2 regions of the Cupriavidus alkaliphilus genome follow, and region 2 is predicted to be linked to the other one. Evidence: predicted binding sites of a transcription regulator. Region 2 holds the regulator's gene; the other holds the start of a gene.

Region 1 (3,411 bases), on a different contig from region 2:
TCGGGCGGCGTGCCGAAGCGCTTGCGCCAGACCTCGCGCGCGCGCTCGGCTTCGGTGGCGCGCAGGCGCTCCTGCAGTTCGCCCAGCTGCTCGCTGTCGAGCTTGTGGGTCTTGGCCTCCTGCATCACGCGCGCGGTGCCGTAGCGGGCGCCGCGACGATGCACCAGGCTGTCGGCGAAGCGCTGGTTCGACAGCCAGTTCTCGCGCTCCAGCGCATCCAGCAATTGCTCCAGCTGCTCCGGCGACTCGGCATGCGGCGCCAGCTTGCGCGCCAGCTCGGCACGGCTGTGCTCGCGGCGCGAGAGGTAGCCGACGGCGCGGGCCTTCAGCGACAGCGGGGGACGGGTTGCCATGGGTGACCGGTATCAGCGGTTAGGAGGACGGCGCCTCGGGCCAAGTAAAAAGGCCGGAGCATCGGCGATGCCCCGGCCTTCGGGATGGCGCAGCGGCCGTCGGCGCGATCAGTCTTCGATCGTTGCGGCCGCGGCTGCGGCCGTCGGGTTCATGGCCACCACGCCCAGCGCCGCGCGCACCTTGTTTTCGATCTCGGCGGCAATGTCGGGATTCTCGCGCAGGTACTCACGGGCGTTGTCCTTGCCCTGGCCGATCTTCTCACCGTTGTAGCTGTACCAGGCGCCGGACTTCTCGACGATCTTGGCATCCACGCCCAGGTCGATGATCTCGCCCTGGCGCGAGATGCCCTGGCCGTAGAGGATGTCGAAGAAGGCCTCGCGGAACGGCGGCGATACCTTGTTCTTGACCACCTTGACCTTGGTCTCGTTGCCGATCACGTCGTCGCCCTTCTTGATCGAGCCGATGCGGCGGATGTCCAGGCGCACCGAGGCGTAGAACTTCAGCGCATTGCCGCCGGTGGTGGTTTCGGGCGAGCCGAACATCACGCCGATCTTCATGCGGATCTGGTTGATGAAGATCACCAGGCAGTTGGTGCGCTTGATGGTGCCGGTCAGCTTGCGCAGCGCCTGGCTCATCAGGCGGGCCTGCAGGCCGGGCAGCGAATCGCCCATTTCGCCTTCGATTTCGGCCTTCGGCACCAGTGCGGCGACCGAGTCGATGACGATAAGGTCGATCGAGCCCGAGCGCACCAGCGCGTCGGTGATTTCCAGGGCCTGCTCGCCGGTGTCGGGCTGCGAGATCAGCAGGTCGCCGACGCTGACGCCGAGCTTGGACGCATAGTTGACGTCCAGCGCGTGCTCGGCATCGATAAAGGCGCAGGTGCCGCCCAGCTTCTGCATCTCGGCCACGACCTGCAGCGTCAGCGTGGTCTTGCCCGAGGATTCCGGCCCGTAGATCTCGACCACGCGGCCGCGCGGCAGCCCACCGACGCCAAGCGCGATGTCCAGGCCGAGCGAACCGGTGGAAACCACCTGGATGTCCTTTTCGACCTCGCCGTCGCCCAGGCGCATGATCGAGCCCTTGCCGAACTGCTTCTCGATCTGGGAGAGCGCGGCGGCAAGCGCCTTCTGCTTCTCGGCGCTCACGCCGGCACCTGCCTTCTTGTCGTCCATGGTCGTCCTTGAATCAAATGGTGTATAAATAGGCCGCATGTGGCGCGGCACCGGCATTTGCCGGCATCAGCGCCGGCCCGGCTGTCTGCGCGGCCGCACTCCAGGGGGTCTCCCCGGGCGGCCCCAGCGGAACGTGCGGGTACTGTATAAAAAAACAGTATGCTTGGCAAGCCCCTTCGCGCCCCCGTGCCCGTTGCGCACCGGTGCCGGCTATGCCGGCCAGGGTGGAGACAACCATGCGCATTCTGATCGCCGAAGATGACGACGTGCTGGCCGACGGCCTGACCCGTTCGCTACGCCACTCGGGCTACGCCGTCGACCATGTCGCCAATGGCCTCGAAGCCGATTCGGCCCTGTCGACCCAGACCTTCGACCTGCTGATCCTCGACCTGGGCCTGCCGCGCATGTCGGGGCTGGAGGTGCTCAAGCGCCTGCGCGCGCGCGGCGCGATGCTGCCGGTGCTGATCCTGACCGCCGCCGACAGCGTCGACGAGCGCGTCAAGGGCCTGGACCTCGGCGCCGACGACTACATGGCCAAGCCCTTTGCCCTGACCGAGCTCGAGGCGCGCGTGCGCGCCCTGGTGCGACGCGGCGCCGGCGGCGGTGCCACGCTGATGCGCCACGGGCCGCTGGCCTACGACCAGGTCGGGCGCATCGCCTACCTGAACGACCAGATGCTGGACCTGTCCGCGCGCGAGATCGGTTTGCTGGAGATCCTGCTCACGCGCAGCGGCCGCCTGGTGTCGAAGGAACAACTGGTGGACCACCTGTGCGAATGGGGCGAGGAAGTCAGCAACAACGCCATCGAAGTCTATGTGCACCGCCTGCGCAAGAAGATCGAAGTGGGCGGCATCCGCATCGCCACCGTACGCGGGCTGGGCTACTGCCTGGAGAAATTCCAGCCGGCGGTGGCCGCGCCGCATTGATCCCGTGACCGCAGGCCATGCGACCGACCTGAGCGCAACCTCGCCGACATGAGCCTGCTGCGACTGCCCTGGCGGCGCGTGCCGCGCGCCACGCCCCCTTCCCCCTCCACGCCCGAGGCCACCGACCAGGACCTGGCCGACGCACTGCCGCACCTGGAGGAAAGCACCGCCCACCCCGCGCCGCGCTCGCTGTTCGGCGAGATCCTGGACTGGATGCTGGCACCGTTGCTGCTGCTCTGGCCGATGAGCATCGCGGTGACCTACCTGGTGGCCAAGTCGATCGCCAACGGTCCCTTCGACCGCGCGCTCGAAGCCAGCGCCATCGTGCTGTCGCAGCAGGTGCGCGAGGTCAACGGCCGCGTCACGTTGCAGCTGCCGCTGTCGGCGCGCGAGATCCTGCGCGCCGACGAGACCGACAACATCTACTACCAGGTGGTCGGCAAGCGCGGCGAATACATCGCCGGCGACCAGGACCTGCCCTTGCCTTCCGAGGAAGACCAGGGCCACGCCGGGCTGGTGTCGCTGCGCGATGACCGCGTGGCCGGCAATGACGTGCGCGTGGCCTACACCTATATCGAGCTCAAGCAGGTCAGCGGCACCCAGCCGGTGCTGGTGCAGGTGGCCGAAACCCTGGACAAGCGCGCCCGGCTGGCCAACGAGATCATCAAGGGCGTGATCCTGCCGCAGTTCGTGATCCTGCCGCTGGCGGTGGTGCTGGTGTGGTTCGGGCTGTCGCGCGGGCTGGCGCCGCTGACCGCGATCCAGCAGCGCATCCGCGCGCGCAACCCGGGCGATACCAGTCCCATCGACGAACGCGCCGCGCCGCAGGAAATCACGCCGCTGGTGGGCTCGTTCAACGACCTGCTGGCGCGGCTGGACCAGTCGGTGCAGACCCAGAAGCGCTTTATCGCCGATGCCGCGCACCAGATGAAGACGCCGCTGGCGGGCCTGCGCATGCA
Region 2 (3,411 bases):
GGTCAATGGCGATGGACGCCGGGATGGCAAATTCCCGTCGTCGTGGGTTCGAGTCCCATCCAGCCACCCCATGCATTCTCCAGGACGGTGCCTCCCAAGGGCGCCGTTTTGCATTCCCCGGGGGTGGTATGTTGGTTCGAACGGCACTGATTGGCGCAGCGATGGCAACCATGGTGGCAGGGTGTGCCACTGGCACTTCGGAGAAGGACGTCCGCGCTCGCCCGCCGATGCGCCTGTATACGCCGGTCAAGATGGCGGAGGTCGCGAAATGCCTGCGCAACAATCTTGGCGATGAGGCTACGCTGGTCCAGTTGCCGGCGAAAAACCAGATCGAAATCCGTATCGGCCAGAGCGCGGCAAGCGGTGAATATCAATACGCCTACCTGATCTCTCTGACGCCACAGGCCGACGGCACGGCGCTGGAATTGCGCAAGACCGATACCTGGTTTCCCCAGCTGACGCCGACGGAACTCGAGGCCGAAGCCAAGGCGTGCGCGCGTAGCTGAGCGCGACAGAAGTCTGGCGACGCGGCAAGCGTCCGCGTCCGTAAATAACAGTCAGGCGGCCAGCTTTTCGGTGGTTTCAAGTTCCAGCATGCGGCAGATGGCCGCCATGCTGCCGACCATGGTACGGCGCTGCGTACCCTGGTAGACGCGTACGCCCTTGCTCTGGCGAAACGGCACGGGCTTGACCGGACGGCGGGCGGCGACGTGGTGGATTTGCGGCATGGTGGCACCTCTTTTTAGGCAAAGCGGGGTCAACACCCGGCAAGCCGGGCGGCGTCTGCAAAGCAATGGAAGCGGGTAGGCCCGTGCAGGCAAAGCGCCTGCGATGGTGCCCGGCTAGAAGCCGGAAGAGCGGATCAGCCCGACGGCGATGCCTTCCAGCGAGAACTCTTCACCGGGCTCGACGATGATGTTGGTGAAGTCCGGGTTCTCGGCAATCAGTTCGATATGGCCGCCGCGCCGTTGCAGGCGCTTGACGGTGACGTCGTCGCCCAGTCGCGCCACCACGATCTTGCCGTTGGCCGCCTCGCTGGCGCGGCGCACGGCGAGCAGGTCGCCATCGAGGATGCCGGCGTCGCGCATGCTCAGGCCGCGCACGCGCAGCAGGTAATCCGGACGCTCATCGAAGACCGAAGCATCGACCTGGTACTGGCGGTCGATATGCTCGGCGGCCAGGATGGGGCTGCCGGCTGCGACGCGGCCCACCAGCGGCAGCGTCAGCTGCAATACGCCGGCCATTGGCAATGAGAACTGGTCCGGCATTTCCGAATCGCTGCGCGACACCTTCAGGCGGATGCCACGCGACGCGCCCGGCGTCAGTTCGATCACGCCTTTGCGGGCCAGCGCCCGCAGATGTTCTTCCGCGGCATTGGGCGACGAGAAACCGAACTCCGCCGCGATCTCGGCGCGGGTAGGGGGGAAGCCGGTACGGCGGATCGTGTTGCGGATCAGATCGAAAATCTGCTGCTGCCGGGGTGTCAGGGTCGCCATGAGATCGCCGTTCCGTGCAGGGCCGCTGGGCTGGATGATGGAGGCTCTGGTCCGTTATCCAGCATCCGGCGGGCCGGGCACTGTATGTTTAAACAGTATGCTGTGATTTTATACAGTATCGGCGTCAGTGCAAGCAGAATTTTGAGGCGTGTCGCATGGACACCGGCCAAGGCGTCTGATCCTGGCTGCGGCGGGGCGTGTGCGCCCGCTACAATCGCCTTTCCTTTATCCAGAACAAAATCGTTGCGCGCTCCCATGACCCAATTGCCTCGCATCGTCGTATTGGCCACTGGCGGCACCATCGCCGGTGCCGCCGGCAGCGCCGCCAGCAGCGCCCGCTACCAGGCGGCGACCGTGCCGGTGTCCTCATTGCTGGCGGCGGTGCCGCCCTTGCAGTCGCTGGCCCGCATCGAGGCCGAGCAGGTGGCGCAGGTCGACAGCAAGGACATGACCTTTGCGCTGTGGCAGACACTGGCGGCCCGGGTGGAGCACTGGTCGGCGCAGCCCGAAGTCGCGGGCATTGTGATCACGCACGGCACCGACACGCTGGAAGAAACCGCGATGGCGCTGCACCTGACGCAAGCGTGTCCGGTGCCAGTGGTCCTGACCGCCGCGATGCGTCCGTCGACGTCGCTGTCGGCCGACGGGCCGCTGAACTTGCTGGATGCGGTGCGCGTCGCCGCCCACCCGGATGCGCGCGGCAAGGGTGTGCTGGTGGTACTGAACCAGCAGATCCACGCGGCACGGGACGTGGCCAAGGCGCATACGTCGGCGGTCGATGCCTTTGTCTCGCCGTGCGGGCCGCTGGGGTTCGTGCAGGACGACTACGTGCGCTTTGCCCGGGCACCGCGGGCGGCAGCGCCGATCGGGCCGATGCCGGCAGCGTGGCCGGTGGTGGAGATCGTGGCCAGCTACGCCCAGCCGGGCAGGGCGCTGGTGGATGCGCTAGTGCAGGCCGGCGCCGCGGGGCTGGTCGTGGCCGCGACCGGCAATGGCTCGGTCCACGAAGCGCTGGCAGCGGCTCTTGCCGATGCGGCGGCGGCCGGGGTGGCGGTGGTGCGCAGCTCGCGTACCGGTGCGGGTCATGTGGCGATCCCGCCGCAGCCCAGTCCTGTCGACGGTGTGTTCGTGTCTGCTGCGGACCTCAATCCCTACAAGGCGCGCGTGTTGCTGGCGCTGGCCCTGGCGGCGGATGCCGGGCTCGCGCGCGACCCGGCGCGGCTGCAGGCGGTCTTTGCCAGCGCCTGATTTGCCCGTGAAATCAGCGGCTTGCGTAGTTGGCACGCGGCGGGCTATAATTTAAGGCTATTCAACCTTGCCACACCGGACTCGTGACGCCCGGGTGGCTAATCCCAAAAGGAGCGTCAATGCGTCATTACGAAATCGTCTTCATCGTCCACCCGGACCAGAGCGAACAAGTGCCGGCCATGATCGAGCGCTACAAGCAGCTCGTGACCTCGCAGAACGGCAACGTTCACCGCGTGGAAGACTGGGGCCGTCGCCAGATGGCTTACATGATCCAGAAGCTGGCCAAGGCTCACTACGTTTGCCTGAACATCGAATGCGGCAAGGAAACCCTGGCTGAACTGGAACACGCGTTCAAGTTCAACGACGCCGTCCTGCGCCACCTGATCGTGCAGACCAAGAAGGCCGAGACCGCACCTTCGCCGATGATGAAGGAAGTGCAGCGCGAAGAAGCCCGCAAGGCCGCGCAAACGACCACCGAAGGCCAGGCCGCCTGAGTGCGGACTGCGGTGCGCGCCGTGGCTGACAACGTTGGCCAGGGCACGAGCGGAAACCGCAACGATTGCAACCAGCAAGAGGCCTCGCGTTGAACCAGCTTAGGCTTGCCGCCATCCTGGCGGAACGCGATGCCCTGCGCTATACCCCGGCCGGGGTCCCCGTCGTGAACTGC

Evidence for each region. Region 2 encodes LexA, which represses DNA repair genes until DNA is damaged. Its sites were predicted from a motif close to ACTGTATNNNNATACAGT; they were not measured.
Region 1: the regulator LexA is predicted to act here: its motif matches at 1,668-1,685, upstream of recA (recombinase RecA).

The regions. Positions count from the first base shown of each region.
Region 1 is NZ_JACHWE010000004.1:229,356-232,766, reverse strand. Features, by position in the region: gene recX (recombination regulator RecX) at 1-353, opposite strand, end outside; gene recA (recombinase RecA) at 462-1,526, opposite strand; gene FHX60_RS15925 (response regulator) at 1,763-2,452, shown strand; gene FHX60_RS15920 (sensor histidine kinase) at 2,501-3,411, shown strand, end outside.
Region 2 is NZ_JACHWE010000001.1:1,088,264-1,091,674, forward strand. Features, by position in the region: tRNA gene FHX60_RS05155 (tRNA-Ala) at 1-66, shown strand, start outside; gene FHX60_RS05160 (hypothetical protein) at 162-506, shown strand; gene FHX60_RS05165 (hypothetical protein) at 558-728, opposite strand; gene lexA (transcriptional repressor LexA) at 843-1,496, opposite strand; gene FHX60_RS05175 (asparaginase) at 1,752-2,744, shown strand; gene rpsF (30S ribosomal protein S6) at 2,864-3,238, shown strand; gene priB (primosomal replication protein N) at 3,328-3,411, shown strand, end outside.